DNA from 3 places in the Eikenella sp. KCOM 3110 genome. Region 1 is predicted to be linked to each of the others. Evidence: riboswitches for the same ligand, from Rfam matches in the RefSeq annotation. Region 1 holds a riboswitch; each other region holds the start of a gene.
The links. A riboswitch is a leader RNA that binds a small molecule or an ion and turns the genes downstream of it on or off. The one in region 1 is predicted to bind thiamine pyrophosphate.

Region 1 (10,234 bases):
TGTTCGCCGCGTTCATAGGCGGCGGCCAGGGCTTGCAGCGGCGTATCGGCGCGGAACGGGGCTTGGCCGAACAAGGCGTTGTAGGCCTGCTCGACGCGCTCCCAGCGGTTGTCGCGGTCCATGGCGAAGAAGCGGCCGACCACGCAGCCCACTTTCACTTGCGGGTGTTGCTCGCAATAGCTTTGCAGGGTTTTCAGGTAGCCTTCCGCACTTTGCGGCGGGGTGTCGCGGCCGTCTAGGAAGGGGTGGAAAACGATTTTCTGCATACCGGCGGCCAGGGCGGCATCGGCCACGGCGAAGAAGTGGTTGATGTGGCTGTGCACACCGCCGTCGGAGAAGCAGCCTAGCAGGTGCACGGTTTTCGTGGGGCTTTGCCAGGCGGCGGTGAGGGCGGGGTTTTGCGCGAGCGAGCCGTTTTCGATGGCCATGTCGATGCGGGTGATGTCTTGCGCCACTACGCGGCCGGCGCCGATGTTCAAATGCCCCACTTCGGAATTACCGAACTGGCCGACGGGCAGGCCGACCATGCGCTCGGAGGCGTCGATCGTGCCGTAGGCGTATTGGGCTTTGAGGCGGTCGAGATTGGGGGTGTTGGCGAGGAGGACGGAGTTGTCGTCGCCTTCGGGGCGGTGGCCGAAGCCGTCGAGAATGAGAAGAACGATGGGTTTGGTGAGCTTGCTCATGATATGCGCCGGGCTGGGAATGGGGATGGGCATTATATAGCGGATTGGGTGGGAATTGAATGCGTGAAGGGCTACCTGAAAAAGCAAATCGGGTTTCAGGTAGCCTTTAATATAGTGGATTAACAAAAATCAGGACAAGGCGGCGAGCCGCAGACAGTACACACGTTACGGCAAGGCGAGCCAACGCCGTACCGGTTTTTGTTAATTCACTATAGTCAATCCACACGCTATCCGACCGGGTTGGCTCGCCGTGCCGCACGGCCTGTGCTATTTGCCGCTTGCCGCCGGGTATCGAAAGAGCATTGTTTAGCCATGTTTTCTGCCTGGCTCAGCCTTCATGTACTGCCGCTTTGCCTGCCGAGGGCAGCAATTTGCGCACCAGCAGCGTCAGCGCAAACGTGGCCGCAATCACCGGCAGCGTGGTGCCCAGCGGCGGCTGCCATTTCAGCATCTGGCGGTAGAACACAAAACCCACCAGCCACAAAGCCAGGCTCACCCAATCCACTTCCCCTGAAGTCGGTTTGCGTTTCAGCACAAAATAATCCGCAATCTGCACCGCAATCATCGGCGCAAACACCGAGCCGATAAAATACAGAAACCCTTCAAAGCGGCTCACATCAAACACCAGCGCCAGCAGCGTGCCCAGCAGCGTAACCGCCGATGCCACCGGCACCTCACCAAAGCGGCTGCTGATGCTGTGAAAGCTCACCCCGGCCGAATACGCATCCAAAAACGTCGTACTCACCGTGGACAACACCACCACCAAAATCCCGGCGGCGCCCAGCCCGGCATATTGCAGCATCGGTGCGATTTCGCTCTGTCCGGCAAATAGCGCCGCCGCCAGCCCGATGGCATACATCCACGAGCTGGTGCAGAAATAAGCCAGCGTAGCCGAAAGCGTAGCCGCCCGCGCCTTGGCTGTGCGGCGGGTGTAGTCCGACACCAGCGGCAGCCACGACAGCGGCATTACCGCCGCCAGCTCCACCGCCAGCCCGAAACTCATCGCCTCCGCATCCGCCTGCCCGGCTGCCGCCGGCTCTCCGGAGGCTACCTGAACACTCAACCACAGCGTGAGCGCAAACAGCGTGCCCATCGACACAAAATTGATTTTGCTGAAATTCCGCATCCCGATGTGCAGCCACAGCAAAATCAGCGCGCCGATAATCACGCTCCAAACTGTCTGCGCCCCGCTCCAGCCAGCCGTGAGCGCCGCCGCAGCCTGCGCCCCGGTGAAAATCATAATCGCCGTCCAGCCCACCAGCTGCACCACGTTGGCAGCAGCAAACAGCAGCGAGCCGCGACGGCCGAAGGAAAGCTGTACCGTTTCCATCGCACTGCGCCCCGTTTGCGCCCCGATCAGCCCGGCCAGGTAAAACAGCACCCCGCCGATCACATGGCCGATAGCCACTGCCAAAAGACCCATGCGCCAACCCAACGGCGCAAACAGCATGCCGGTAAGGATTTCCGCTACCGACACCGCCGCCCCAAACCAAATCACCGCCGAAGCGGTAACCGAAAGTTTATCTGCTTGCTGTTCCATCAAATTGTTTCCTCTCTATATTTGAAAAACTACTCCGCCGAGCCGCGTATCAAACGCGCACAAAAAAGCCCGGCATACCAAGCCGGGGCGCAGCGTAAAGCAGAGAAGAAACCATCTGTTCCGGATGGGGCAAAGCAACCCGAACGGCACACGCCGCCCGCATCCTCTGCCTGATAGTTCCCTACGCCGGTGTTAACCGGATCAGGTACAACGGGTATCCTCTCAGCCGCCCAAGGCAGCACCCCGACTAATTGGGCGCGATTATACCTTGCCGCCCTGTTTTTTCAAGCCGCCGCAGCAAAGGCTGCCGACACGTCAAATGGTTAAATGATTCCACCGGCAACAATGTTTCCACACCCAGCCGTTGCGCTTCTGCACACCTGCAAATCCAAACGGGAAGCATGCTAACGAAACGGAGTAATCGGGGCAGATTGCTATTTGGCTTCAGAACTGTCGAGAAGCAGCACATAAGTTTTCAGGTAGCCCCTTCCCCCCACAGGCTACCTGAAAAACTTCAGCCAACTCTTACCACATCACCGTAGTTCAACTTTTGCTACACCAGACAATTCCCTACCCGACAAGAATGCGGTAGCATTCAGCTTAGAGGCTACCTGAAAGCGGATATAGTGAGCTTTCAGGTAGCCTTTTGCATACTCCTAACGACGGCCGCAAGGATGCTGGCGCGCCCTGCCCGGCCGCGTATCGCACAGCGACATGCCGCGCAGACGGCGTGCCGCATCAGTCAGCTCCTCCCGACTCGGCAAGTGGCGGAAAGCATATTGCGCCACATAAAGCGCGCGTTCGCCTCGCATCGCTTTTATCCAAGTATATTCCGGCCTGCCGCTTTGCGGGTTGTGCTCGCAGCTCATTTGCAACAAAGCGAAGGGATAGCCGTTTTCCTGCCCTTCGCTCAGATTGATTGTGTTGCCGCCCGGGCAGGCGCTCCGCCAGCCGTCCGACACCGCGCGGCGGAAATCGATTACCGAGCGGGTGTTACCGGCGAAGGTTTGTAGGGTAACCATCCGCTCCCAATTCTGCACCGTTTGCCCTCTTGGTACCAACTCCACAATCGTCTGCTCGCCTTGCGAAGCCCGATATCCGATTTCAAATCCTGCCGGCGGTGTGCCGAAGGAAACGATTTCTCCACCGCGTTGGGCAGGCGCAGCCAGTGCCACGGCGGGAAGCAGCATCAGGGCAGCTGCCCAGGTTTTTAGCTTCATTTTGCTGTGTTTCATGTTTTATCCTTTTGTTGGAATGAGGAATGTGGAAGTTGTCGGGCGGTGCGCAGTGCAAAACGGTTTGGCCGTATGCCTGCTTTACGCCCAAAGGCTACCTGAAACCGCATTCCTATTTTCAGGTAGCCTTATATTGTTAGCCGTGAAACTCTTCCACCCAGCCCCCTTCAAAGAAGCCCTGCAAAATCGCCTGCGCGGCCACTTGGTCGAGCACAGGCTTTTGTTTGCGGCCGCGCAGGCCGGTTTGGTTGAGGAGTTCGGCGGCGTAGAGCGAGGTGAGCCGCTCGTCTGCCCAATACACGGGCAGGCCGAAGCGGCCGTTGAGGCGGCGGCCGAATTTGCGGGCCAGATGGGTCATTTCGTGTTCGCTGCTGTCAGTGGAAAGCGGCAGCCCCACCACGAATTGCACCGGCCGCCATTCGTCCACCAGGGCGGCGATGGCGGCGAATTTTTTGTCGTTACCCTCGCCGCTGATGGTGGCCAGCGGGTGGGCGATGCCCACTTCGGCGTCGCCCTGCGCCACGCCGATGCGGGTTTCGCCGAAATCGAAGGCCAGCGTGGTGCCGTGCGGGATGTTAAGCATGGCCGCCGGTTCGGATGAGTTGTTCGGGGGCGATGTTGAGCAGCGACATGGCGGCTTGGTAGCGCTGCTCATGCGGTATGCCGAACATGATGTGCTCGCTGGCGGGCACGGTGAGCCAGCTGTTTTCCGCCAGCTCGCGCTCGAGCTGGCCAGCGCTCCAGCCAGTGTAGCCCATAAACAGCATGGCCTGTTTCACGCTTTGTTCGTCGTGCAGGTGGGGAAGGATGTCGCCGGAGGAGGTGAGCGCGAGGTTGTCGCTCACGATGATGCTGCTCGTCCAGTTGCCCGCCGGGCTGTGCAGCACAAACCCGCGGTCCACCTGCACCGGGCCGCCTAGGAAAATGCAGTCGTCAAACAGATGCTGCGGCGCGGTGTGCTGTTGGGCGGAAAGAATCTGCCGCAGCGGCAGCGGGGAGGGCTTGTTGATGATCACGCCCATGCAGCCTTCGGCGGAATAGGAGCAAACATACACCACGCTTTCGGCAAAGAAATTATCCTGCATATCGGGCATGGCGATGAGGAAATGGTTGGTTAAATCCATAATCGGTTTCGGCGTGTGTGGAAATGGTTGGATTATATAGCGGCGATGGCCGATTTAATACCGCAGGCGGGATTCGGTTTCTTTGAATTTTCAGGTAGCCTTTACGCAGGGGGAGGCTACCTGAAAATTTAAGAAGAAGTTGGGCGGTATGGATGGCTGTTATCCGTTTCAGGTAGCCTCTTTAATTTGGTTTGAGGCTACCTGAAAATGGATTTGCAAGCAGAATCTAGAACGTGTAGCCAGTTTGCAGCTCTTCGTCGCCCACCAGTTCGAGCAAGAGCGTGTAGAGCGGGGCGAGTTCGCGGTAGCGGCGGGCGGTGCGGCGCAGGTAGTTGAGGAAGCGGGGGATTTCGGGGCGGTATTTGCCTTTGCCGTCGCGGTGCCACAGGCGGGCGAAAATACCGGCCACTTTCAAGTGCCGCTGCACACCCATCCATTCGAAATCGCGGTAGAAACGGTCGAAATCGGCGGGCACGGGCAGGCCGGCGGCGCGGGCTTTTTCCCAGTAGCGCACAGCCAGATCGATCACAAACTCTTCTTCCCATTCGATAAATGCGTCGCGCAGGAGAGAAACCAGGTCGTAAGTAATCGGGCCGTAGAGCGCATCTTGGAAATCCAGCACGCCGGGGCGGCCCGGGGTGAGCATCAGGTTGCGTACGATGAAATCGCGATGCACATACACTTGCGGCTGGGCGGTCAGCACGGGCAGGAGGGTGTCGAGCGTTTGCTGCCACAGCTGTTGCTGTTTGAAGTTCAAGCTTTTGCCCAGCTCTTTGGCCATAAACCAATCGGGGAACAGCTGCATTTCCCGGCGCATCACGGCTTCGTCGTATTCGGGCAGCACGCCGGGGCGGCTGGATTTTTGCAGTTCGATCAGTGTGTCGAGTGCGTCCAAAAGCAGGGCGCGCTGCACTTCGGGACGGGTGTCGTGCTCCAGTGCGGCCAAGTAGGGCACTTTGCCGAAGTCTTCCAAGGCGGCGAAACCGTGTTCGATATCGTGGTGGAACACTTGCGGCACATGTACGGCGGTAAAAATTTCGCGCACGCGCAAATAAGGCTCGATGCTCATTTTATCGGGCGGCGCGTCCATGCAGACCACGCTCTCGCCGTTTTCGAATACGGCGCGGAAATAGCGGCGGAAATCGGCATCCGCTGCGGCAAAGGAAAGGGTGAAACTCCGCTGCGGATAACGTTTCTGCAGCCAGTTTTGCAATTCTTTTTCTCGTTCCATGATGTTTTTCGGGTTAAAATACGCGCCATTTTAAACCCGCTGTGAAAAATTGGGGTGATTCTTTGTCTTGCTTTTTCCGATTGAGCCCGATAGCGGCCGCCGTGTTGGCCGGTTTGAGCCTGCCGGCTCTGCTGCAGGCCGAGCCGTTGTCGCTGGCGGCAGAGGGCGGTGCGGCCTGCCACCGGCCGGACGCGCCCAAACAGATGATTGCGCCGGTGAAAACCAGCGGCGAAGGCGCATTGGCCGAAGGTGCCACCCGCGTGAATGCCGACCGTGTGATCGGTCAGAGCGATGTGCGCGTACGTGCCGAGGGCGATGTGGTGGTGGAGCGTGGCAACCAGGTGCTTAATGCGCAATGGATTGACTACAATCAGCCGCAAGATACCGTGCAGGCCGGTGAGCGCTTTACCTTGGAGCAGGGCGGCGGGCGCGTGAGCGGCGAGAGATTGCGTTATAAGATGGACACCCGTCAGGGCGAGGCCACCAATGCCCGCTTTGAAGCCGAAAGCAGCAGCGGCCGCCGCTTGCAGGGCACCAGCCAAACCCTGCGTATGGACGGTGAAAATCGTTACCGATTGGAAAACGGCCGCTTCAACACGTGTAATCCGGGCGATGAGAGCTGGTATATCCGCGCCAAAAGCATTGAGGCGGATTATGAACGCAATGTGGGTGTGGCGCGCCATGCTTCGCTGGTGGTGGGCGGCGTGCCGCTGTTTTACACGCCGTGGATTGATTTTCCGCTCAACGGCAACCGCAAAAGTGGATTTTTAGTGCCCACCTTTAAAGCCGGTTCCGACGGCGCAGAAATCACCGTTCCCTATTATTTCAACCTGGCTCCGAACTACGACCTCACGCTCACGCCCAAACTCTATAGCCGGCGCGGCCTGCAGCTGGCCGGACAGTTCCGTTATTTGCAGCCCAAATATCAGGGCGACATCAGCTTGGCTGTGCTGCCGAAAGACCAGCTCAGCCGACACGACACCCGCAGCAAAGTCGATTGGAACCACCAACACCGATTCAGCCGCACCCTCAGCGGCGGCGTAGATTTCCACCAAGTATCCGACGACGATTACTACCGTGATTTCTACAATCGCACCGACATTGCCACCAATGTCAACCTCAACCGCCAGCTGTGGTTGCGCCACCAAACCGAATTGTGGACCGGCCGCTTCGACAGCTATGCCACCGTGCAGAAATACCAAACCCTGGCCAATGCCGACGGCTACAAAGGTGACCAACCTTATTCCCTGTTGCCGCGCCTAAGCAGCCAATGGCAGAAGCGTTTCGGCATCGTCAACTTCCAAATGTTCGGCCAATACAGCAACTTCCGCCACGACAGCAAACAGGAAGGCAGCCGTTTGGTGCTCAACCCCAGCGTGAGCGCGGAATTCAACCGCAGCTGGGGCTATGTCCGACCCAAGCTCGGCTTGCACGCCACTTATTACAGCCTCGACAGCCACAACGACGCGCAGGCACGCAATTTCAGCCGCATATTGCCCACCTTAAGCGTGGATAGCGGCATGGTGTTCGAACGGCCGGCCAGCTGGCAGGGGCGCGATTATGTGCAAACCTTAGAGCCGCGCCTGTTCTACACCTACATCCCCACCAAGCAGCAAAACGACATTCCGCTGTTCGATACTGCCGAAAACAGCTTCAACTACAGCCAGCTGTTCCGCGAAAACCGTTTCTCCGGCCACGACCGCATCAATGCCGCCAACTTCCTCACTATGGCCGTGCAAACCCGCCTGTATGACGCCAAAAACGGCGAAGAGCGTTTCTCCGCTGGCCTCGGCCAGCGCCTGTATTTCACCCGCGACGATGTGCTGCTCGACGGCAGCCGCGTGCAGCGGCGCAGCGGCCATTCCGATTTGCTGGCCTTTGCCGACGGCCGGGTAACCGACAATATCTGGCTGAACAGCGAAGTGCACTACGACACCAGCCAAAATGCCGCGGCCAAATATCATTTCGGCCTGCGCTACAGCCCGGAGCCCGGCAAAACCGTGGGCGCGCGCTACCAATACCGCCGCCACGGCGAAATTTACGATGACGTATACGGCAAAGTACGCCGGGCGGACGTGTATTTCCAATGGCCGGTAAACCGCAACCTATACCTGGTCGGCCGCCACAGCTATTCCTTCAGCGAGCATAAGCCGGTGGAACACCTTTTGGGTATGGAGTACATCAGCGGCTGCGGCTGCTGGAGCCTGAGCGCCGTCGGCCAGCATTATGTGAACGGCGTGAATTCCAGCAAAAATGCCTTCTTCCTCCAGCTGCGCCTGCGCGACTTGAGCAGCTTGGGCAACAATCCTTTTGAACAAATCCGCCAGTCTATTCCTGGCTACACCAACTATTGATGAGGTAATGCGTAAATGAAAATGAAAACTTTGGTTTTGGCGCTGGGCATGAGCCTGGCTTTTCAGGTAGCCTCGGCCAACACCGTGCGGTCGGTAGACAACATCGTGGCCGTGGTGGAGAACGAAGTCATCACCCAGCGCGAGCTTGATCAGGCCGTGGCCCACACTCGCAGCCAAATGCCGCGCGGCACGCAAGTATCCGAGCAGGAATTGCAGCGGCAAACTCTGATGCAGCTGGTGAACCAATCACTTTTGGTGCAGGCCGGCCGGCGCAACAATATCCAAGTGCCGGATGCCGAAGTGGAAGCCGAAATTGCCCGTATCGCCGCTTCCCGCCGCCAAAGCGTGGCTCAGTTTGAAGCTGCCCAAGCCCGCTTCGGTATCGACAAAACCGCCCTGCGCCGCCAAGTGCGCGACAGCATGATTGCTCAACGCGTGCAGCAGGGGCAGACTGCCGGCGAGGCCAAAGTGAGCGAAGACGAAATCAATGCCGCCATCGCCCGAGCCCGTGCCCAAGGCATTACCCTGCCGCAGGCCACACCCAAAACCCAATACCATGCCCAGCATATTTTGATTGCCAGCCAAGGCGAGCGTGCCCAGCGGCTGGCGCAACGCCTGGCGCAAAATGCCCAACGCGGCGCCGATTTTTCCGCCCTGGCGCGTCAGTATTCGCAAGACGGCAGTGCTGCCAATGGCGGTGATTTGGGCTGGCTCTCCGAAGGCGAAACTGTGCCCGAGTTCGAACGTGCCATGCGCGGTTTGAAACCCGGTCAGGTGAGCGCACCGGTACACACCCAGTTCGGCTGGCACGTGATCCGCCTGGTGGAAGCCCGCACGCCGAACACGCCCGATGCCCGCATCCGCGCCGGCGTACACGATGCCATCGCTGCCCAGAAAACCCAAGCCGCTATGCAGGGCCTGCTTCAGCAGCTGCGCCAAAACAGCTTTATTTCCATCCGGATACAGTAGGCAGATTGGCCGCAGAGGGTGTTTGACCGCCTTCAGCGGCCGATTTTAAAAGGCTACCTGAAATTTTCAGGTAGCCTCAAGTTCGGCCAATCGGCCGTTACAGGCCATCAATGCCGTATTTATTTTTCAGGTAGCCTGCCGTGTTCAGGCAAGGCTGTTTGAAAGCAAAACTTCAGTCAGAACAAAATTCCAGATAGCCTCACAGGCTACCTGAAACCCATACCAACCCTAACCGATAGAGAAGAGAGACCCGCCATGCGCCCGCTCACCGCCACCATCCGCCTCAGCCACCTGCGCCACAACTACCAACTGCTCAAACGCCTGCACGGCAACAAAATGCTCGCCGTGGTGAAAGCCGATGCCTACGGCCACGGCGCCGTGCGCTGCGCCCGTGCGCTGGCCGATTTGGCCGACGGTTTCGCCGTGGCCACGCTGGATGAGGGCATCGAACTGCGCCAAGCCGGCGTCAGCGCGCCCATCGTGATGCTCGAAGGCGTGTTTGAGCCCGCCGAATACGCCGCGGTGGACGAATACCGCCTGTGGCCGGGCGTACAAAACCAATGGCAGCTCGAAAGCCTACTGGCACACCGCTGGCGCGAGCCGGTAACCGTTTGGCTGAAAATGGATTCCGGCATGCACCGCGTGGGCTTCTTCCCGCAAAACTTCGCCCCCGCCCACCAAGCCCTGCGCCAAAGCCCGCAGGTGGCGCATATTGTGAACATGACCCACTTCGCCCGCGCCGACGAGCCGGAACAAGCGATGACCACCGCCCAGCTGGCCGCCTTCGACACCGCCGTGGCCGGCTTGTCCGGCGCACAGAGCCTCGCCAACTCCGCCGCCATCATCGCCCACCCCGCCGCCCGACGCGACTGGGGGCGCGCCGGCATCGCCCTCTACGGCATCGAACCCTTCCCCGGCGCCTGCCCCGAGCTCAAACCCGTGATGCGCCTCACCAGCCGCATCTTTGCCGAACGTACCCTCCAGCCCGGCGAGCCGGTCGGCTACGGCGCATCCTTCATCACCGAACGCTCCACCCGCATCGGCATTGCTGCCTGCGGTTATGCCGACGGCTACCCCCGCACCGCACAAAACGGCTGC
Region 2 (10,234 bases), 680 kb from region 1:
AACAAACTATTTTTCAGCCTGCTTTTCAGCTTGAAGCTGAGCCTTACGCTCTTCCAGCCAGTGCTCCAGATAATGGATGCTCACGCCGCCTTTGGCGAAGCCGGGGTCGCGGAACAGGTCGTCGTGCAGCGGGGCATTGGTTTTGATGCCGCTCACGGTGAGCTCGGCCAGTGCCACGCGCATTTTGGCCATGGCTTGCGCGCGATCTTTGCCATACACGCAGATTTTGCCGATGAGGCTGTCGTAGTTCGGCGGGATGCGGTAGCCCTGGTAGATGTGGCTGTCCACACGCACGCCGAAGCCGCCAGGCAGATGGCAGCTGGTGATGCAGCCCGGGCTGGGGATGAAGCTGTAGGGGTCTTCGGCGTTGATGCGGCACTCGAAGGCATGGCCTTGGATTACCACGTCTTTTTGCTTGTATTGCAGCGGCAGCCCGGCGGCGATACGCAGCTGTTCCTGCACGATGTCGATGCCGGTAATCAGCTCGGTTACGGGGTGTTCCACCTGCACGCGGGTGTTCATTTCGATGAAGAAAAATTCGCCGTCTTCATACAGAAATTCAAATGTGCCGGCGCCGCGGTAGCCGATGCGTTTGCAGGCGGCCACGCAGGCTTTGCCGATTTTCTCGCGCTCTTTGGCGGTGATGCCGGGCGCGGGCGCTTCTTCGATTACCTTTTGGTGGCGGCGCTGCATGGAGCAGTCGCGCTCGCCCAGATAAATGGCGTTGCCGTGCTCGTCGGCCAGCACCTGCACTTCCACGTGGCGCGGGCGTTGCAGGAAGCGTTCCATATACACCATCGGATTGCCGAAGGCGGCTTCGGCTTCGGCCTTGGTCATTTCCACGGCCTTAATCAGGTCTTCGCGTTTTTCCACCACGCGCATACCGCGCCCGCCGCCGCCGCCGGAAGCCTTGATGATCACGGGGTAGCCCACGCGTTCGGCGGTTTTCAGGATTTCGTCGGGATCGTCGGAAAGCGCGCCGTCCGAGCCGGGCACACAGGGTACGCCGGATTCGAGCATGGCTTTTTTGGCAGACACTTTGTCGCCCATCAGGCGGATGGTTTCGGCACGCGGGCCGATGAAGATGAAGCCGGATTCCTCCACCTGCTCGGCAAAGCGGTCGTTTTCAGCCAGGAAGCCGTAGCCGGGGTGGATGGCGTCGGCGCCGGTTACTTCGGCGGCGGCGATGATGGAGGGAATGTGCAGATAGCTCTGTGCAGAGGGGGCGGGGCCGATGCAGACGGATTCGTCGGCCAGCTTAACGTGCAGGCTGTCGTTGTCGGCAGTGGAATGCACGGCCACGGTGGCGATGCCCATTTCGCGGCAGGCGCGCAATACGCGCAGAGCGATTTCGCCACGGTTGGCGATGAGGACTTTTTTCAGCATGAAATTCACTCTTTCATTCGGATACCACTGAATTTAATGGTTAAATAAGCTGATTACAGCTTCTCGGTTTTTTCCTGCGGCGGCATAGAATGCTTTCAGGTCGATTAGTAAGGGCTGTAAATCGTCCCATGCTTCATCATCATTTGCCCAAGCATCCGACAAATAAACATCGGCTTCTGCCATAGCCGTTACATTGCAGCGTTGCCTAGCCTCTTCCAACGATAGTTCGGATAGCGCCCAATTGAAGAAACCAACTTTTTTCACAGATATGTAAAACGTGGGAATATGTTCGAAACGATATTGGATACGGGAATAACCAAGAATAACATGGGTAAGCAACTCCCCCTCGTTTTCAGCAGTACGGGGCTGTCCGCTTACGAGAAAAGTCAGCGCATCCCAATATTTATCCACATACAGCACGCTCGGATCGTCAAACGGCCACTCTTTGTCCAAAAACTTCCGAAAACGGCGGGAATCGGAGGCATATGCCCTGAGTTTCTCCTCCGATACCCTATGCATTTCAACAGTCATTCCCATAGGCATGCACCGATAAAACAGGCAAAAAGGCTACTTGAAAAATTATTCGATGATAAACAGCGGCTCACCAAACTCTACCGGCTGGCCGTTTTCCACCAAAATTTCTTTCACCACGCCGCTGCGTTCGGCTTCGATTTCGTTCATCAGCTTCATGGCTTCGATGATGCACAAGGTGTCACCGGCGTTCACGCTCTGGCCCACTTCCACAAACACCGGCGCGTTCGGGCCGGGGGCGCGGTAGAAAGTGCCCACCATGGGCGAGGTTTGCGCCTTGCTCAAATCGCGCTCGGGCACGGCAGGCGCGCCTGCGGCTGCAACGGGCGCGGCGGCGGGAGCCGGAGCGGCGGCCACGGCAGGCGCGGCGGCATACACGGGCTGCGGCGCGGCCAGCGAGCGGGTGATGCGCACTTTTTCTTCGCCTTCGGTTACTTCAATCTCGGCAATGCCGGATTCTTCCACCAAGTCGATGAGTTTTTTGAGTTTGCGTAAATCCATAATCAGAGGTCCTTTTAAGGGATTCAGAGCCGGGCTTTAACCGGCTTGTTTTTGTTGCAAGTATTCAATGGCGAAATCCAGCGCGGCGGCGTAGCCGTGTGCGCCCAGCCCGCAAATCACGCCCTGCGCCAAATCGGAAAAATAAGAATGGCGGCGGAAGGGCTCGCGGGCGTGCACGTTGGAGAGGTGGACTTCGATAAAGGGTTTGCCGGCGGCGGCGAGCGCATCGCGCAGGGCGACGCTGGTGTGGGTGTAGGCTGCCGGGTTGACGATGATGAAGGCGGTATGGTCGGCCATGGCCGCCTGGGCACGCTCCACCAGCACGGCTTCGGCATTGCTCTGCACGGCTTCAAAGGCAAAACCGGCGGCTTCGGCGCGCGCCTGCAGGCCGGCATTGATGTCGGCAAGGGTGGTGCGACCGTAGATTTCCGGTTCGCGCCGCCCCAAAAGATTGAGGTTGGGGCCGTGCATAACGAGGATGGCGGGTTTCATGCTGGGGGGCAGTTTAAATTCGGTTGAAATGAATAATCGCGCCTGAAAACGCGCTTTGCCGCCGGTAGGGCAAGATGCGCATTTTCGGCGATAGTGGGGGAAATGTCCAGTTTTTGTATTTATCTGTATGGAAACAGCAGGGTTTGTAAAGCAGGAGGCTACCTGAAAACGCTGGCGGCGCAGAAATCCTGCCGCGCTGCATTTTCAGGTAGCCTCCGTTTTTTGGGGCGAATCAGGCTTTATTTATGGTCGTGCTGTTTCAGAATCTGATAAAGCTGGTCTTTCAGCTGCAATTTCTGTTTTTTCAACACTTCCACTTCTTCCAGATTGCCGGTAATCGGGTTTTTGGCCAAGTTGGCGATTTTTTCGTCCAGCTCGTTGTGTTCGTCGAACAGGCGGGCGAAGCGTTTGTCGGATTGTTTGAGCTGGCTGATGAGGTCGCGGTATTCGGGGAACATTATTTTCTCGCTTTCGGGTTGGTTAAGGGTTGAACAAACTTTTTATCTTGCCTGCCACTTTACCATAGCCGGCGGGAAAAATCGAACGGCTCACGCCTTTATTCGTTTTATAATGAAACCCCCGAAACTATTGCCTTGCCGCCATGCCCGAAATCGAAAGCCACCCCTTCCCCGCCCTGCTGCCGCCGGATGCCACCGTGATGATGATGGGCACCTTCCCGCCCAAGGCGGAAAAGCATGCCATGCAGTTTCACTATCCCAATTTCATCAACGACATGTGGCGCGTGTACGGGCTCGTGTTCTTCAACGATGCCGCGCATTTCCAAAAAACGGGCGAAAAAGCATTTGACGCGGAAAAAATCAAAGCCTTCCTGCACGAGCGCGGCATCGCCTCCTGCCCCACCGTGCTCAAAGCCGTGCGCGAGCAAGATAATGCTTCCGACAAATTCCTGCGCGTGGTGGAAACCGTGGATTTGCCCGCCGTACTCGCCCGGCTGCCGCGCTGCCGCCATATATGCACCACCGGCGGCAAGGCCACCGAAGTGCTGCTCTCCCTGCTGCCCGATGCGCCGAAAATGCCGAAAACCGGCGAAACGCTGCCCTTCACTTTGGCCGATCGGCACCTCACCCTCACCCGCCTGCCTTCCACCTCGCGGGCGTATCCGCTGAGTTTGCAGAAAAAGGCAGCGGCATATCGGGCGTTTTTCGAGATGGCGGGATTGGTATAGTTTTCAGGTAGCCTTTCACGGCGGCTTGAGGCTACCTGAAAATTGGAAGGACGGCAGGCGTAGTTTGGTTACACCAACGGCTAATCCAACCTAATCTTGCCACCAAGAAAAAATATGGCCATTAGAAGCAATTCAAAACAATCTGTTAAACACGGAGCCCTTATGTATTTATCCCAAATTCAATCCATTCCTGAAATCAAAGCATGCTACGATTCGCTATTTGAGCGCTACAAATATTATCAAGACCACCCTGAGGAATTAAAAGCGATTGTTGAAAAAACGTTTACTCAGGTAACATCTTGGAAAATTGCTAAAAATGGCACTGCCGCCTATCCTACGCCATACATCATGGAACTGATGGGGCAAGGATTTAAAACGCCAAGACTATTGAAAAAACCGTTTATTTCATTGGCAGAGGAAGCAAAACGAGGTTATGACAGTTATGGTTTCTGCGGCGAGAAATTATTATTGGACATCAACCCATTACAAGATGACGCAGATGAAATCCTATCATGCTACATTTATGAAAATGAAAAGATAACCAGATTTGGTATCCGTTATAGGCATTTTGAATTATTAAACAATAATTGCCTTACTTTTCCTTACAGGAATCAATTTTCACGTTTTGAAGTTCTGGCTGTGCACGATTTTTTCTGGTTATCGGATACCGTGCAAGTTTCAGTTAGTATTAATTACCATCTTGGTTATTACACCAGTGCATTCGTATATGATGCAAACAAACAATTAAAATACGTTGTCCAAACCGTACATTACCATGATAGCGTACGAAAGCAGAATTTGGGGCGCGCGCGTGCCGAATTTGTATCTGTGCTGCATTATGATGAAAAAGGAAAACTGAGCCATATTACGGCTGTACCAAATACTTGATTCTTTAAACGGGCAGGAAAACACTTGCTGCCTGCATCCCCTTTCAGGCTACCTGAAAAGGCAATAGAGAGCAGGCCGGGTTGATAAGCCCAACGTTTTTCAGGTAGCCCATCCCTTCTTTCGGGCTACCTGAAAAGGCAGCCCCAACGAAATTAAACCCGCACGGGCAGCAATGCCCGCCTATCCTTATGCCAAGCGCCGGTTCGGCAAAGCCGCCCTACTCAAAGCCGTTACCCAGGGCTATAATCCGCCCCTTGAGTCGGGGTGCTGCCTTGTGCGGCTGAGAACATACCCGTTGCACCTGAACCGGTTAATGCCGGCGGAGGGAACTCGCGGCCGGTTTGGGCGGGATGCTGCCCGGTTTGATTGGCCGCAGGCGGCAGAGCAGATTCTGCCGCGGCAACGTGATGATGCGCTCCGATTGATCGGGGCGTTTTTTGTTGCCTGCCGTCCTGAGCATGGCATGCAATATTTGTCCGTAAGTAGCTGTGTTTTAGAAGTAAATGTTTTTCAGGTAGCCTTCCATCAGTAGCGGCGGGCTGTTGCAAGAGGAGCAAACCATGCGTTTCCGTATTTGGCAGGCAAACGGCCTGCCGCACCCTTATGTGATGCTGTTTTTGGCACCGGCGTTCTGGGCCACGAGCAATGTGGCGGGCAAGCTGGGCAAGGCTTGGCTTTCGCCTGATGAGTTTACGTTTTGGCGCTGGGTGCTGGCGGCTTTGCTGCTTTCGTGGCTGTTCCGCGCGCGGATTCAAGAGGATTTGCCTGTGCTCAAAACGCGTGCGTTGTGGCTGTTGCTGGTGGGCGGCAGCGGGTTTGCGCTGTTTAATATTGTACTCTACAGCGCGTTTGCACGCGGGGCGGCGGTGGTGAATGTGTCGATTATCACGGCGCTGATTCCAGTGATGGTGTTGCTCGCGGAGGTGCTGTTTTGGCGCACGCGGGCGCATGGGCTGCAATGGCTGGGGGTGGGGCTGTCGTTTGCGGGCGTGGTGTGGGTGGTGGGCCGGGGCAATCCGGCCGCGCTGCTGGAAACGGGTTTGGCGCAAGGGGATGCGCTGGCATTGGCTACTTCTTTGATTTATGCGGGCTATTCGCTGGCGCTGCGTGCGGCGCCGAAGGTGCATTGGGCGAGCCTGCTGTGGGCGATGTGTGTGGCGGCGGTGGTGGCGAGTGCGCCGTTTTATGTGTGGGAAGGGGTGGAGAGGGGCTTCCGGCTGCCGCCGTGGCAGGCTTGGTTGCTACTGCTCTATGTTTCTGTGTTTATTGCGATTTTGTCCAAGCTGTTTTATATGGAAAGCGTGATTGCGATTGGCGCAGGGCGGGCGGCGCTCACGATGAACCTGCTGCCGGTGTTCGGCGCGCTGGTGGGCGCGGCGACCTTCCCAGACGAGCGGCTGGGCGGCTATGTGCTCACGGCCTTAATCTTGGTGGCGGCGGGGATTGCGGCTTCGGAATGGGGCGCGGCGAGAAAACGGGCTTTGGAAAGCGCGGGATAAGCGGTTAGAATGGAGTCCTTCATATTCATGAAGGCTACCTGAAACAGGTTTGGCATTTTCAGGTAGCCTTTCTACCCCATTACTAAAGGACGAACCATGCAAAACTACCAAGCCCCCGACGAGAAGGGCTTTTTCGGCGAACACGGCGGCGTGTACGTTGCCGAAACCCTGATTCCCGCCCTGCAAGAATTGGCAGCGGCCTACCAAGCTGCGAAAAACGACCCCGCGTTTTGGGAAGCGTTCCGCCATGATTTGAAGCATTATGTCGGCCGCCCCAGCCCCGTGTACCATGCCGCGCGATTGTCCGAGCATCTGGGCGGCGCGCAAATCTGGTTGAAGCGCGAAGACTTGAACCACACCGGCGCGCACAAGGTAAACAACACCATCGGTCAGGCACTGCTTGCCCGCCGCATGGGCAAAAAACGCGTCATCGCCGAAACCGGCGCGGGTCAGCACGGCGTGGCCTCCGCCACTGTCGCCGCCCGCTTCGGTATGGAATGCCATGTTTACATGGGCGCAGACGACATCATCCGCCAAGCGCCCAACGTGTTCCGCATGAAATTGTTGGGCGCAAACGTGGTCAGCGTCGATAGTGGCAGCCGCACGCTGAAAGACGCGATGAACGAAGCCATGCGCGAATGGGTCGCCCGCGTGGACGACACGTTCTACATCATCGGCACCGCTGCCGGCCCCGCGCCGTATCCCGAAATGGTGCGCGATTTCCAATGCGTTATCGGCAACGAAGCCAAAGCGCAGATGCAGGAAGCCATCGGCCGCCAGCCTGATGTTGCCGTGGCCTGTGTCGGCGGCGGCTCGAACGCCATCGGCCTGTTTCACCCGTATATCGGCGAAGAAAACGTGCGCCTCGTCGGCGTGGAAGCCGGCGGACGCGGCACGGACACCCCTGACCACGCCGCGCCGATTACCAGCAAAGCCCCCATCGGCGTATTGCACGGCTTCCGCAGCTACCTGATGCAGGACGAAAACGGCCAAGTCTTGGGTACACACTCCGTGTCCGCAGGCTTGGATTACCCCGGCATCGGTCCGGAACACAGCCACCTGAACGACATCAAGCGCGTCGAATACACCGTCGCCAAAGACGACGAAGCACTCGAAGCCTTTGATTTGCTGTGCCGCTTTGAAGGTATCATCCCCGCGCTGGAGAGCAGCCACGCCGTGGCTTGGGCAGTGGAAAACGCGCCGAAGATGGGCAAAGACCAAGTGATTCTGGTGAACCTGTCGGGGCGCGGCGATAAGGACATCAATACCGTGGCGAAGTTGAAAGGGATTGAGTTGTAAGGTTTCAAGTAGCCTTTGGGCTACCTGAAATTTTACCTGCATCATCATGCTGGATATTCACCGCCTCCCCGCCCCTCTACTCAAAGCTTGGGATAAAGTGCAAGCCGAACGCGAGCGCGAACAATTCCGCGACAGCGTAAAACGCCAATGGCTGGAACAGTTATTCAAAGCCGAACTCAAAACGCGCGGCTTTCAGACGGCCTCCGGCGGTTTTATTTATTGGGTTAAAGACGGCTACATTTTCAGCGTTGTCCAGGCCTATTTGGTGGCCGTGTTTGACGGCAAACCCATCAGTGAGCGTGTATCCATCCGCATAGAAGCCAAACCGGATTGTCTGGATTCGTTGTTTTTCAAACTGTTTGGCGAAGAAGAGATGATAAAAAGCTTCAGCAGCCGGCTCAATGGCGAACCGTCGCTGGGTTTAACGGGGATACAAGACGAGTGGTGCATACAAGAACCCGACTTCGCCCACTTTACACTTGAGCAAATGCTGGATTGGGTACGGCAGCCTGCCGGGCAAATAGAAGCCGACATTGCCCGCTTTACGCAGCAAGTGCCCGACTTAGGGGGCTTCTGCCGCTTCATGCAGAGCCGCCCGTTAGCAAGCGGCATGGAAAACGAACTCTATGCGCTGGTATTGTTCCGCCTGCAGCGATACGGCGAACTGCGCCGCTTCCTATCCGGCAGCCCCGATTTCTACCAATTTGCCAACGGCACAACCCTGTTTGCCGCCCTGCAAAAAATGTTGGATGAGCAAGCGTAGTCCGCATGGGTAGAGCAAGCGTAGCCTGCACAGGTAGGGTGTGTGCGAAACGCACGCACGCGGTTTCAGCTTTCAGGTAGCCTTTTCGTGTCTTCTGCCAAACGTCCTAGCGCGGATGGCGCATGATGATGCGCAGCAAGCGGCCCGTATGAGTAGAGTGTGTGCGAAACGCACGCAGTCTTAGTTTTCAGGCAGCCTGAAAGCTCAGTTTCAACGAAGTTAAAAAACGCGTGGGCATAAATGGCTACCTACCTATACTAAGCTTGCCAGCTTATTATCTGATTGGGTTAATTATGGGTTTTCTCACTAGATTTATTCATTATATAAATAATCATTTTTATGTAGATTATTCATGGTTTTCATTAATTGCATTTTTCTTTGCATTGGGAGGTAATTTGATTTGGTTGGGAGATTCTTGGTATCAGCGAAAATTGCTCCCACCAACCGAGATTGAAATAGTGGCTGATAGAATCACCCTAGTGTCCAATAGGACGGGAAGTAGGATGGATAGTGATACAGTGTTTCTTTATATAGATGATGAGCTTTCACCTAAATACTCTGCACCATGCGGAGGGAATGTTTCCTTATCCTTTTGTGGTTACCGTAAAGAGACTGTAATAAATAATGCGAAGATGAAATTTATGATTTTATTAGTTGACAACAGAGACAGGAGGAATAAAAGTTATTATGGGAATATATTATCATTAACGGGTAATGATGATAATGTAATTATTAAATATGATGTAGGAAGTGTTGGGCCTACAAGGAAAAGAGTGGTAAATAAACGTATTTTTGGGTTGTTTTCAATAATTTGTTTTTTTGTTGCTTTTTTTATCTTATTAATCAGAATGGTTAATAAGTTTCAGAAAGGTTGGTAGCAATCAAGCGCAGCCCGCACAAGGTAGGGTGTGTGCGTCCCGCACGCACGCGGTTTCAGCTTTCAGGCAGCCTGAAAACGCAGTTTCAACGAAGTTAAAAAATGCAGGCTGCTTTCAAAGCCCTCAAACGGTTCAAAAAGCAGCCTGCACAGCAAACACGGTTCGGATTCCCAAATCCACCGCCCGGCCAAAGCCGTCTGAAAAAAATCGTTCGGCTGTGTGTAGCTCATGGCAATCTTTCTTGCAGGAAAGGCCGTATGCTACCGCATACTGGCCTTTTTCTGTTATGGAAAGTTGCACTTCAAATGCGAATCCGCCGCCGTCTGAAAAGTTGCAACGGCATTGAAGCTGCATTTTCAGACGGCCTCCAATCCTTTCAAACCCGCCTAGCGGAAAAACGACGGTACCTTTTGCATTCTCATGCCTTTGTCGGGGAAGATGATCCCGGGGTCTTCGTAGCGGCAGGATTTGTTGGTGACGACGTTGCAAGGGACGGCGCAGGAGGGAGTTGCCCCGACGGTGGGGTGGCAGCCTTGGCCGCCCTGGTTTTGGCAGTTGCCCGTTGCCGTTATTTTGGCAAACTCGTGGGTGGGGCCGTAGCCCATTGCGTCAAAGCCTTTGCCGTTGCGTCGCCCCTGCGCCATGGTAAAGCACAGATTGCTGTAAAGAACGGCGGTTTGGCAGTTTCTGCCGCCGGCCTGGCGGCATTGTTTGAGTGCGTCTGCCGAGGCGGCTTCGGGGGTGTCGAAGGCTTTGTCGGTTGTCCATAGCATTTTTATCTCGGGCGAGACGGCATATCCGCCCCATTTGC
Region 3 (10,234 bases), 720 kb from region 1:
GGCGTGAACCACCAGGTAATCACCCCCGAGATGACCGTGGTCTCCAACGCTTCCTGCACCACCAACTGCCTCTCGCCCGTGGCCAAAGTGCTGTCGGAGAGCGTGGGCATCACCAAAGGACTGATGACCACCATCCACGCCTTCACCAACGACCAAGTGCTCACCGACGTACGCCACAAAGACCTGCGCCGCGCCCGCAGCGCGGTGGAAAATATTATTCCCACCAAAACCGGCGCCGCCAAGGCCGTGGGTCTGGTGCTGCCCGAGCTCAAAGGCAAGCTCGACGGCTTCTCCGTGCGCGTGCCCACCATCAACGTTTCGCTGGTGGATTTAACCTTCGAAGCCGGCCGCGATACCAGCGTGGAAGAAATCAACTTGCTCCTGAAAGCCGCCAGCGAGGGCTACCTGAAAGGCGTGCTGGGCTACAACAGCCTGCCCTTGGTGTCTTCCGATTTCAACCACACCAGCGAAGCCTCCGTGTTCGACAGCACGCTGACCAAAGTTTCCAACGGCAATATGGTGAAAGTATTGTCTTGGTATGACAACGAGTGGGGCTTCTCCTGCCAGATGCTCAACACCGCCCGCGCCATGTTCGGCCTGCCGGTGCGCCCGTTTGAATAAGGCTGCTGCGTGATATGAATATTAAGAGGCTACCTGAAAAGTTTCAGGTAGCCTTTCCTATTGTATCGGCCCGATGCCTTGTATCGTGGATTCACAAAAATCAGGGCAAGGCGGGCCAAGGCTGTACGGGTTTTTGTTTATCCGCGATATAGCCGTCGGGTAGCCTTTCCCCGGGCGGCGGGCTATAATCCGCGGCCATTAGTCGGGGTGCCGCAAAGGCGGCTGAGAAAATACCCGTTGTACCTGATACAGTTAATACTGGCGTAGGAAACTATGCAGGGGTCTGCACAGCCGTTGCAGGCTACCTGAAAGCGCAGCTGGAAACAGCCTGCCCCGCATGTCGATACAACGCACCTCGCCCGGCTTTGCAACGGGCGTTTTTTCTTGCCCGCCTTCCGCCATTATTAAGGAGAAAGCAATATGGAAATCAAATATCTGGATCAAGTCCGCGCTCGCAACCCGCTGGTGCACAACATCACCAACATCGTGGCGGCCAATTTCTCGGCCAACGGCCTGCTGGCGATTGGTGCTTCGCCGATTATGGCCGATAGCGTGGATGAAATGGCGGAACTGGCGGCGGCCAGCTCGGCGGTGGTGCTGAATATCGGCACGCTGAACAAGCAGAAGGTGGAAGCCATGCTGGCGGCGGGCAAATCGGCCAACCGTGCGGGCGTGCCGGTGGTGCTTGATCCGGTGGGCGCAGGCTTTACCCAGCTGCGGCGCGAAACCACGGCGCAGCTGTTGGCAGAAATCCGCTTCGCCGCCGTGCGCGGCAATGCGGGCGAAATGGCGCATATTGCCGGGGTGGAATGGCATGCTAAAGGCGTGGATGCGGGCAGCGGCTCGGCCGATTTGCACGGCATCGCCCAACGCATCGCGCAGCAATACGGCTGCATTGCCGCCATCAGCGGCGCAACCGACTACGTTTCCAACGGCAGCCGCACCGCCAAATTGAATAACGGCACGCCGCTGTTCCCCAAAGTAACCGCTTCCGGCTGCCTGTTGAGCACGATAGCGGGCGCATTTGCCGCCGTGGCCGCGCCGGAAGACTATTTGCACGCCGTGGCCGAAGCCTGCACGGTGTATGCCGTGGCGGGCGAATTGGCGGCGCAGGGCTTGCAGCCTGCGCAGAGCGGCTCGTTCGCATGGAAACTGATCGACAACCTGGCCGCCGTATCGGCGCAGGAAGTGGCGGCACGCGCGAAAGTGGAATGGATTTAACGGTTTAATCAGGAGAAAACAGATGACGCAAATTGCACAAGCCCTCACCATCGCCGGCTCGGACAGCGGCGGCGGCGCCGGCATTCAGGCCGATTTGAAAACCTTTCAAATGCGCGGCGTGTACGGCATGAGCGTGCTGGCGGCGGTAACTGCGCAAAACACGCTGGGCGTGCAGGCCATCTACGGCGTGCCGCTCGATATTATCCGCGCACAAATCGATTCCATCGCCGCCGATTTTAGCTCCGCAGAAACTCGCGATGCTCGTTTTCAGGTAGCCGCTTTTAAAATAGGCATGCTCGGTACGGCCGAAGTGATTGAATGCGTAGCGGAAAAAATCTCAGGCAAACCGTTTGGCCGGCTGGTGCTCGATCCGGTGATGGTGGCCAAGGGCGGCGCGCCGCTGTTGCAGCAAAACGCCGTGGCCGCGCTCAAACAGCATTTGCTGCCGCTGGCCGACGTGCTCACGCCCAACCTGCCCGAAGCCGAAGCGCTCACCGGCATCGACATCCAAACCGATGCCGATGCCGAACGCGCCGCCCGCATCTTGCAGGAAGCCGGTGTGCAAACCGTGGTGATTAAAGGCGGCCACAGCGGCGAATCGCAAAGCGAAATTTGCCGCGACTGGGTGTTTATGCCTAACGGGCAGTTCACTTTGGAAAGCCCGCGCTTCCCCACGCCGCACACTCACGGCACCGGCTGCACCTTCTCCGCCTGCCTCACCGCCGAGCTGGCCAAAGGCGAAAGCGTAGAAGCGTCCATCCGCACCGCCAAACAGTGCATCACCGCCGCCATCTCGCAGCCCATCAACATCGGCCACGGCCACGGGCCGGTAAACCATTGGGCAATGCGTGCAGAGTGAGGAAGCAAGCAGCTAGCTTGGCTGTAGGCAAAAGGCTACCTGAAAAGTTTCAGCTTCGTTGAAACCATGCTTTCAGGTAGCCTTTCCCGTTCAGGTGTGTAGGGCGTATACAGAATGCACGCACACGGCTTGAAGTAGCGGACAACGGCGTGCGTGCCTGCGGCACGCACCCTACACGTCGGCCAAGCATTGGCTTGTGGCTCGCATTTCGCCGCCTGGTATGAAGAAATCATACCCGCCCGCTATCTCGCTTCAGGCTACCTGAAAACGGATTTCTGATTTTCAGGTAGCCTTTGCTTGTATGGCCGGAAGGCTAGCTGAAACTCGATATATATAGTGAATTAAATTTAAATCAGGACAAGGCGGCGAGCTGCAGACAGTACACACGTTACGGCAAGGCGAGACAACGCTGTACTGGTTTAAATTTAATTCACTATAGAAACAAACGGCTTGGAACAAGATGCCAAGCCGTTTGTTTATTGTGCTAATTCTGCCTCAAACACGCCCCTTAAGGCGTTGGAGAGGCGGATTTCTTCGGCGTGTTCCAGCATGTCGCGGGTGATGTGCGTTTCGATGACTGCGTCCGTGCTCAAGTAGGTTTGCGGTTGCTGCAACACGGCTTGGCGCATGACGCCGTTTAGGATGTCCAAATCCAGAGACGGGGTGAGCCATTGCCCTTGGTATTTGACGAACACGTTGCTTCTGCCGCCTTCGAGCAGGAGGCCGTCTGAATTGAAAAACAGGCTGTCGAACGCGCCTTGTGTTTCGGCGGTTTGCCACGCTTGGTCGAAGAGGGCGCGGCGGGTGGTTTTGAAGCGGCGCAGGTAGTCGCGGCGCGGGAGGGGTTGCGGGGCGGGGATGACGCGCTGCGGGGCGGGCAGCTCGGCGGTGGCGGCATGGCTGAGGATGAGGCCGTCTGAAACGAGTTCGGCTTTCAGGCGGAAGAGGCCGTCGGGCAGTTTGGCGATGTATTGCCGGATTCGGGTTTCGCCATCGTCGGGCAGGGGTAGGTTGAGGGCTTGGGCGGAGGTTTTCAGACGACCTAAATGCAGGTCGAGCAGGCGGCATTGCCTGTTTTCCACGCGCATGGTTTCGAAGATGCCGAAGGCGGGGCGCAATTCGTTGAGGAAACGGGCTTTCCAGCCGCATTCCCGATATTCGGCGGCGGGGTCGCTGTCGATGACGATGCCGGAACCGACGCCGTACACTCCGTGATAGAGTGGATTAACTTTAACCCAGTACGGCGTTGCCTCGCCGTGCCGTACTATCTGTACTGTCTGCGGCTTCGTCGCCTTGTCCTGATTCAAATTTAATCCACTATCTAGGTCGTCTGAAACTGAGTTAGAAACGGGTTTGAGCGACAGGGTGCGGATGACAACGTTGAATATGCCTTCAAACCCCAGCCCGCCCGCGCAGGGTTTCAGGTAGCCGATGCTGCCGGTGTACAGGCCGCGCGGTTCGGCTTCGAGCGATTCGATAATCTGCATACTCATGCGTTTGGGCGCGCCGGTGATGCTGCCGCAGGGGAAGGCGGCGCGGAGGATGTCGGCGGCGGTGATGTGCGGCAGGGCTTGGGCTTGGATGGTGCTGGTCATCTGCCAGATGCTGCCGAAACGCGATACTTTAAACGGCTCGGGCACGCATACTTTGCCGGTTTGGGCGATTTTGCCGAGGTCGTTGCGCAGCAAATCGACAATCATCACGTTTTCGGCGCGGTTTTTCGGGTCGGCTTGCAACTCGGCGGCGCGGCGTTCGTCTTGTCCGTCGCCCAAAATCGGCGCGGTGCCTTTCATTGGTTCGGTGCTGATGGTGCCGTCCGCACCGATTTTGAGGAAGAGTTCGGGCGAGAAACACAGCGTCCACGCGGATTTCCCTGCCGCATCGGGCAGGCGGGACAAAACGGCATAGGGGACGGGTTGGCGCAGACGGCGGTAGAGGCTGACGGGGTTGCCGTAGGCTTGCAGGTGTAGGCGGGTGGTGTAATTGATTTGATAGGTGTCGCCGCGCCGGATGGCTTCGTGGATTTGGCGGATGCGGTTGAGGTAATCGGCTTCGGATACGGAGGATTGCGGCGTGGAAATGCCGGCGGGGAGGTCGTCTGAATGTTGGGCAAGCCAGCTTTCGGCATCGATGTCGGCGCAGTCGGCAAACCAGTGCAGGGCAAGATTGCCGCCGCGTTCGGACTCAATCCCCATCAGCGGCAAACCGAATTCGTAGTCTGCAAACAACACAGCATGCAGCCCTTTTTGCCAGCCCTTTTGCAGCGTATCGTCCAGCGAATCCAGTTCGTTATGATGGAAAAGGCGGCTTTCCACATGATTTTGATAGAGTTTTGCGCGGTCGCTTACGGCATCGTCAAACAGGGCGAAATAGGGCATGGCTAAAATCGGCAAGGTATGAACGGGCGGATTATAGTGGATTAAAATCGCTATGATACAGCGTTGCCACCCCTCTGACGTACTTATCCAGACACGGCAATCGTTTCGCCTTGTTTCATTTTTATAGTGAATTAACAAAAACCGGTACGGCGTTGGCCCGCCTTGCCGTAACGTGTGTACTGTCTGCGGCTCGCCGCCTTGTCCTGATTTTTGTTAATCCATTATATTTTAATCCGCTATATACGCGCTTTGCGGCGGGGGTCGGGCTACCTGAAAATGCTGTGGGCAAGGTGGCTGTGTCGAGATTGGGCTTCTTATGGCACAGGGGCGCTTTGCTAAGCCTGTATGCTGCCTGCGGTTGGCTGTCTTATTCCGATTGTTCAATCCGCCATAGCGCATCGGAAGGGGCTGCCTGGAAATAGGCGGCGCATATTTTCAGGTAGCCTTTCCGTATATCAAACCAGCTCACGCGCAATGCCAAGCGCCGAGGATATAGGGCTGTTTCGCGCCGGTGGCGGCGTGGGGGTTGCCCGGCTCGCGGCACACGCGGCAGGCGGCGAGCCAGGCGAAGGCGGCGGCTTCCACCCATTGCGGCGGCAGGTTTAGCTCGTCGGTGGTGGCGGTGCGGATGCCGAGCGGGGCGAGCCTATCGGAGAGCTCGGCCATCAGCACGGGATTGAACACGCCGCCGCCGCAGGCAAACACTTCGCGCACGCCGGGGGCGTGGGCGGCAATGGCGTCGGCGATGCTCTGCGCTGTGAGGGCGTTGAGGGTGCGCACGATATCGGCGGGGGCATAACTGTTTTCTGACAATAATGCGTCGGCTTTGCTGTTTTTCAGGTAGCCTTGCAGCCAATCGAGGGAAAACAAATCGCGGCCGGTGCTTTTGGGCGGGGGGCGGTGGAAATAAGGGTGTGCCAGCAGGGTTTGCAGCAGCTCGGGAATCACGCGGCCGCTGCTGGCAAGGGCGCCGTCTCGGTCGCAGGTTTGGCCGAAACGGTGCTGCATATAAGCGTCGGCCAACATATTGCCGGGGCCGGTGTCGAAGCCGCCGGCATCGGCATGCGGTTGCAACACGCTGATGTTGGCGATGCCGCCGATATTGAGCACCACGCGACCATGTTCCGTGCTGCCGAACACTGCCTGATGGAAGGCGGGCACGAGCGGCGCGCCTTGGCCGCCGCCGGCCATGTCGCGGCGGCGGAAGTCGCCCACGGTGTCGATGCCGGTGAGCTCGGCCAAGAGCGGCAGGTTGATGAGCTGCACGGTGTAGCCGTGTTCGGGGGCATGGCGCACGGTTTGGCCGTGTGCGCCGATGGCGGCGATATCGCGCGGGGCAAGCTTTTGCTGCGCCAGCAGGCCGTGCACTGCTTGGGCGTTGAGCGATGCCAACTCTTGCGCGAGCATTTCGCTGCGGTGGATTTCGTTGCCGCCGGGGTTTTGCAAATCCAGCAGGCGGCAGCGCAAATCATCGCTGTAGGGCACGGCAAAATGGCCGAGCGCGCCCTGCCATTGGGTGCCGTTAAAAGCCGCCAGCACGGCATCTACGCCGTCCATGCTGGTGCCGGACATCAGGCCGATATAGTATTGGGTCATGGTGCGGGCTATGTGGGAAAGATGGCGGCATTATATAGCGAACGGCGGTGGTTTTCAGGTAGCCCCATTGGCGGATTGGGCTATAATGCCCGTACTGCTTTCAGGTAGCCTCCGCAGGTGTGGAAATTAACAGCGTTGTTTACACTTTCGGCTTTTGCTTGAAGACCCGTTTGAGCAGCTATCCGGCATTGTCAAGAATGTCAATAGACACGGGAAACCCGCTCTGCTCTTGATAATGACGGATAGCTGCCTAAGAATCATTCAAGAAAAAACAAAAGCTATCCGCCGTAGAAAAAGTGTAAACGACGCGACGATTTCCTACACTGAAATTTTTCAGGTAGCCTTTGTTCTTATTCCAACCGGCTTCAGGAAACCTGCTGCCGATACCATTCGATAAACGCCGCCGGTTCGGTAAAACCGATGAGCGGGCTGCTGCGGCGGCCGTCGGGATGAATGACGAAGATGCCGGGCGGGCCGGGCAGGCCGTATTCCTGCAACAGCGCGCGCTGCTCGGGCGTGTTGTCGGTGAGGTCGATTTTGAATACGCGATCGGGCGGCACGGCGGCCTGCACTTCGGGGCGGCTGAAGGTTTTGTGTTCCATCTCCTTGCAGCTGGCGCACCAGTCGGCATAAAAATCCAGCACCACCGGCTTGCCGCTGGCCAAAGCCTGTTGCATGGCGCTGTTAAGCTGCTGCGGCGCGGTAAATACCCGGTGCGCGGTTTGCTGCGGCGGGAACACGGTGAGTGCCTGGTGCAGGAAGGTGGGCTGCATGCGCACGCTCTGCACGGCGAAAAACACGCCCACGGTGAGCAGTAGGCTGCCCAGCCCCATGGCCAAAGGCTTGATTTGGCGGTTGCGCAGGTGTTTGCCTAACAGCAGGCCGCCGGGGATAACCAATAGCAGGGAATAGAGTGCCACGGTCAGGCCGTAGGGCAGGAAGGGAGCGGCCAGATACACGGCCACGGCCAGCAGGATGATGCCGAAGGCATGTTTGATGCCGTTCATCCACGCGCCGGCCTTGGGCAGGACGTGCCCGCCGAATGTGCCCACCAAAATCAGCGGCACGCCGGTGCCCAGCGCCATGCTGTATAAAGCCAGGCCGCCCAGCGCGGCATCGCCGGTTTGGCCGATATAACCCAAAGCCACAGCCAAGGGCGGCGCCACGCAGGGGCCGACAATCAGCGCCGAGAGCATGCCCATCACAAACACGGAAGCCATTTTGCCGCCGGAAAGCTTGCTGCTCTGCTGTTGGAAATAGCTTTGGATGAAGGAGGGCAGCTGGATGGTGAACACGTCGAACATGCCCAGCGCCAGCACCACAATCAGCGCGGCGGCAGAAAGCACCACCCACGGCTGTTGCAGCCAGACGGTGAGCAGCGAGCCGGTGAGCCCGGCCAGCACGCCCACGGCGGCATAGGTAAGCGCCAGCCCCTGCACATACACCGAAGACAAAATCAGCCCGCGGCGTTTGCCGGCATTGGCACGGTCTCCCACGATGATGCCCGACACAATGGGCAGCAGGGGATACATGCAGGCGGTAAAACTCAAGCCAATGCCGAAACTAAAAAAAGCCAGCAGGTTTGCCCCCAATGTGTCGCGCGACAGGCTGAACAGGCTTTTGCGCGGCTGCGGCACGGGGCTGGCAGCGGGTGCACCGTCTTGCGGCGCGGTAAAGCGGTTGCTGCCGGCGGGAGGGGCGGCCGTGTCGCCATACACGCCCGCGCCTTTGATTTCCAGCGTTTTGGTTACCGGCGGATAGCATACGCCCGCATCCGCGCAGCCTTGGTAGGTGAGTGTGAGGCGGTAGGCGGCAGGTGCGGCGGATTGGAAGGGCAGTTTCACCACGGCTTGGTGGTAGTGCACGGTTTGCTTGCCGAAAAACTCGTCTTCCTTTTCCTTGCCCGGCGAAAACTCAGCCGCGCCCAGCAGGCCGGACGGCTCGGTTTCCACACGGATTTTTTCTTGATAGAGATAATAGCCGTCGGCAATTTGGAATTGCACGGCCACATCCTGCTCGCCCGCCGCCACCGTGGGGCGGAACGCCTGCTCCGCCGGCAGCAGCTGGCCGGCATCGATTGCATGCGCCGCCATGCCGGAGCACAACAGCACTGACAGGATGAAAGATTGAATCAGTTTTTTAAACATATAAGGCTACCTGAAAGCGTTAGCTTCAACGAAGTTGAAACAAGGGCACAAAAATGTGCGCGGATTATAAGGAAATAGTACCATACCCGCCATGGGCTTAATTTAACAAAGCGATTGATGAAATTAACTTTGCCGCCACAGCCGGCTTATTTAATAGACGAGCGGCATACACTGTTTCTGACAGCCGCAGCAAAATAATTATGCCCGCCACCGCCTTTTCGCTTGAAAATCGGCCGCACCGCCCCATTTGGCAGGGCAAAAGCTCTTTTTCAAAGGAATTTTCATGTCTCATCATCAACATCACCAACACCAAAATCCCGAAACAGAACGCCCGCAGCAAGAAGCCCAGGCTGAAGCCGCCGAGCCGCAGGCCAACGCTGAAGCTACTGCCGAGCCTACGCCGGAGCAGCTGGCTCAGCGCGTGGCCGAACTGGAAGCCGAGCTGGCCGACATCAACAAATACCACCAGGCCGAGCTGCAAAATCTAAACCGCCGCCATCAGGAAGAAATCCAGGCCGCCCACAAATTCGCCGCCAAGAAATTTGCCGAAGAGTTGTTGAAAGTAAAAGACTATTTGGAAATGGCACTCTTGGATAAAAGCGGCAATTTCGATGCGCTGAAAATGGGCGTGGAGATGACACTCACCGAGCTCAAACGCGCCTTCGAGCAGGCTCAGATTAAAGAAATCCTGCCCCAGCCCGGCGACAAACTCGACCCGCACCGCCACCAGGCCTTCCAAACCGTGGAAAGCGACCAAGAGCCGAATACGATTGTGAACGTGATGCAGAAGGGCTATACCCTGCACGACCGCGTGCTGCGCCCCGCCACCGTATCCGTGGCCAAGGCACGGGCGGAGGAATAGATTCCGGTAGGGAACGATGGCAAATATAGTGGATTAAATTTAAATCAGGACAAGGCGGCGAGCCGCAGACAGTACAGATAGTACGGCAAGGCGAGACAACGCTGTACTGGTCTAAATTTAATTCACTATAAATTTTCAGGTAGCCTTCATCTTATTGGAGGCTACCTGAAAATTTTGGATGGTGCGCAGATGGCTGTATGCGGATGAGTATGTGGCCAATTTGATGGGGAAATATAGTGGATGAACAAAAATCAGGACAAGGCGGCGAGCTGCAGGCAGTATACGCATACAAACGGGCGAACCAATGCGGCGTAGCATTCTTAATTTTAATCCGCTATATTTTTCAGGTAGCCTCTTCGTGCGGGAGGCTACCTGAAAAGCGCTGACGGGCAGCAGGTTGGATTTCAGGTGGCCTTGTATTTCTGCTGCAAATTTTCAGGTAGCCTGCTTGAAGAGGGCTACCTGAAAATTTGAATGGCGTATGGATGGTTATATGCTGTGCAAGGTTATTTATGTTTTTCAGGTAGCCTTCTATGCGAAAGAGGTTACC

Region 2: linked by a shared signal. The riboswitch ahead of ELB75_RS00880 (DMT family transporter) and the one ahead of cytX (putative hydroxymethylpyrimidine transporter CytX) in region 1 are both predicted to bind thiamine pyrophosphate.
Region 3: linked by a shared signal. The riboswitch ahead of thiM (hydroxyethylthiazole kinase) and the one ahead of cytX (putative hydroxymethylpyrimidine transporter CytX) in region 1 are both predicted to bind thiamine pyrophosphate.

What each region holds. Positions count from the first base shown of each region.
Region 1 is NZ_CP034670.1:1,932,437-1,942,670, reverse strand. Features, by position in the region: gene gpmI (2,3-bisphosphoglycerate-independent phosphoglycerate mutase) at 1-716, opposite strand, end outside; gene cytX (putative hydroxymethylpyrimidine transporter CytX) at 1,012-2,223, opposite strand; TPP riboswitch at 2,385-2,479, opposite strand; gene ELB75_RS09770 (hypothetical protein) at 2,880-3,458, opposite strand; gene ruvX (Holliday junction resolvase RuvX) at 3,595-4,041, opposite strand; gene ELB75_RS09760 (YqgE/AlgH family protein) at 4,034-4,582, opposite strand; gene amgK (N-acetylmuramate/N-acetylglucosamine kinase AmgK) at 4,809-5,813, opposite strand; gene ELB75_RS09750 (LPS-assembly protein LptD) at 5,894-8,167, shown strand; gene ELB75_RS09745 (peptidylprolyl isomerase) at 8,183-9,136, shown strand; gene alr (alanine racemase) at 9,392-10,234, shown strand, end outside.
Region 2 is NZ_CP034670.1:149,215-159,448, reverse strand. Features, by position in the region: gene accC (acetyl-CoA carboxylase biotin carboxylase subunit) at 7-1,386, opposite strand; gene ELB75_RS00910 (DUF1877 family protein) at 1,420-1,923, opposite strand; gene accB (acetyl-CoA carboxylase biotin carboxyl carrier protein) at 1,966-2,418, opposite strand; gene aroQ (type II 3-dehydroquinate dehydratase) at 2,455-2,910, opposite strand; gene ELB75_RS00895 (HP1242/YdcH family protein) at 3,150-3,368, opposite strand; gene ELB75_RS00890 (DNA glycosylase) at 3,512-4,096, shown strand; gene ELB75_RS00885 (hypothetical protein) at 4,259-4,984, shown strand; TPP riboswitch at 5,235-5,329, shown strand; gene ELB75_RS00880 (DMT family transporter) at 5,545-6,483, shown strand; gene trpB (tryptophan synthase subunit beta) at 6,580-7,782, shown strand; gene ELB75_RS00870 (hypothetical protein) at 7,829-8,545, shown strand; gene ELB75_RS00865 (hypothetical protein) at 8,839-9,423, shown strand; gene ELB75_RS00860 (hypothetical protein) at 9,556-9,777, opposite strand; gene ELB75_RS00855 (DUF4189 domain-containing protein) at 9,810-10,234, opposite strand, start outside.
Region 3 is NZ_CP034670.1:1,212,308-1,222,541, forward strand. Features, by position in the region: gene gap (type I glyceraldehyde-3-phosphate dehydrogenase) at 1-621, shown strand, start outside; TPP riboswitch at 815-908, shown strand; gene thiM (hydroxyethylthiazole kinase) at 1,042-1,842, shown strand; gene thiD (bifunctional hydroxymethylpyrimidine kinase/phosphomethylpyrimidine kinase) at 1,865-2,701, shown strand; gene ELB75_RS06090 (bifunctional chorismate-binding protein/class IV aminotransferase) at 3,178-5,079, opposite strand; gene ELB75_RS06095 (anhydro-N-acetylmuramic acid kinase) at 5,545-6,675, opposite strand; gene dsbD (protein-disulfide reductase DsbD) at 7,041-8,822, opposite strand; gene ELB75_RS12660 (hypothetical protein) at 8,920-9,117, opposite strand; gene grpE (nucleotide exchange factor GrpE) at 9,106-9,684, shown strand; partial or broken gene ELB75_RS13225 (IS5/IS1182 family transposase) at 9,706-9,812, shown strand; gene ELB75_RS12475 (hypothetical protein) at 9,921-10,070, shown strand.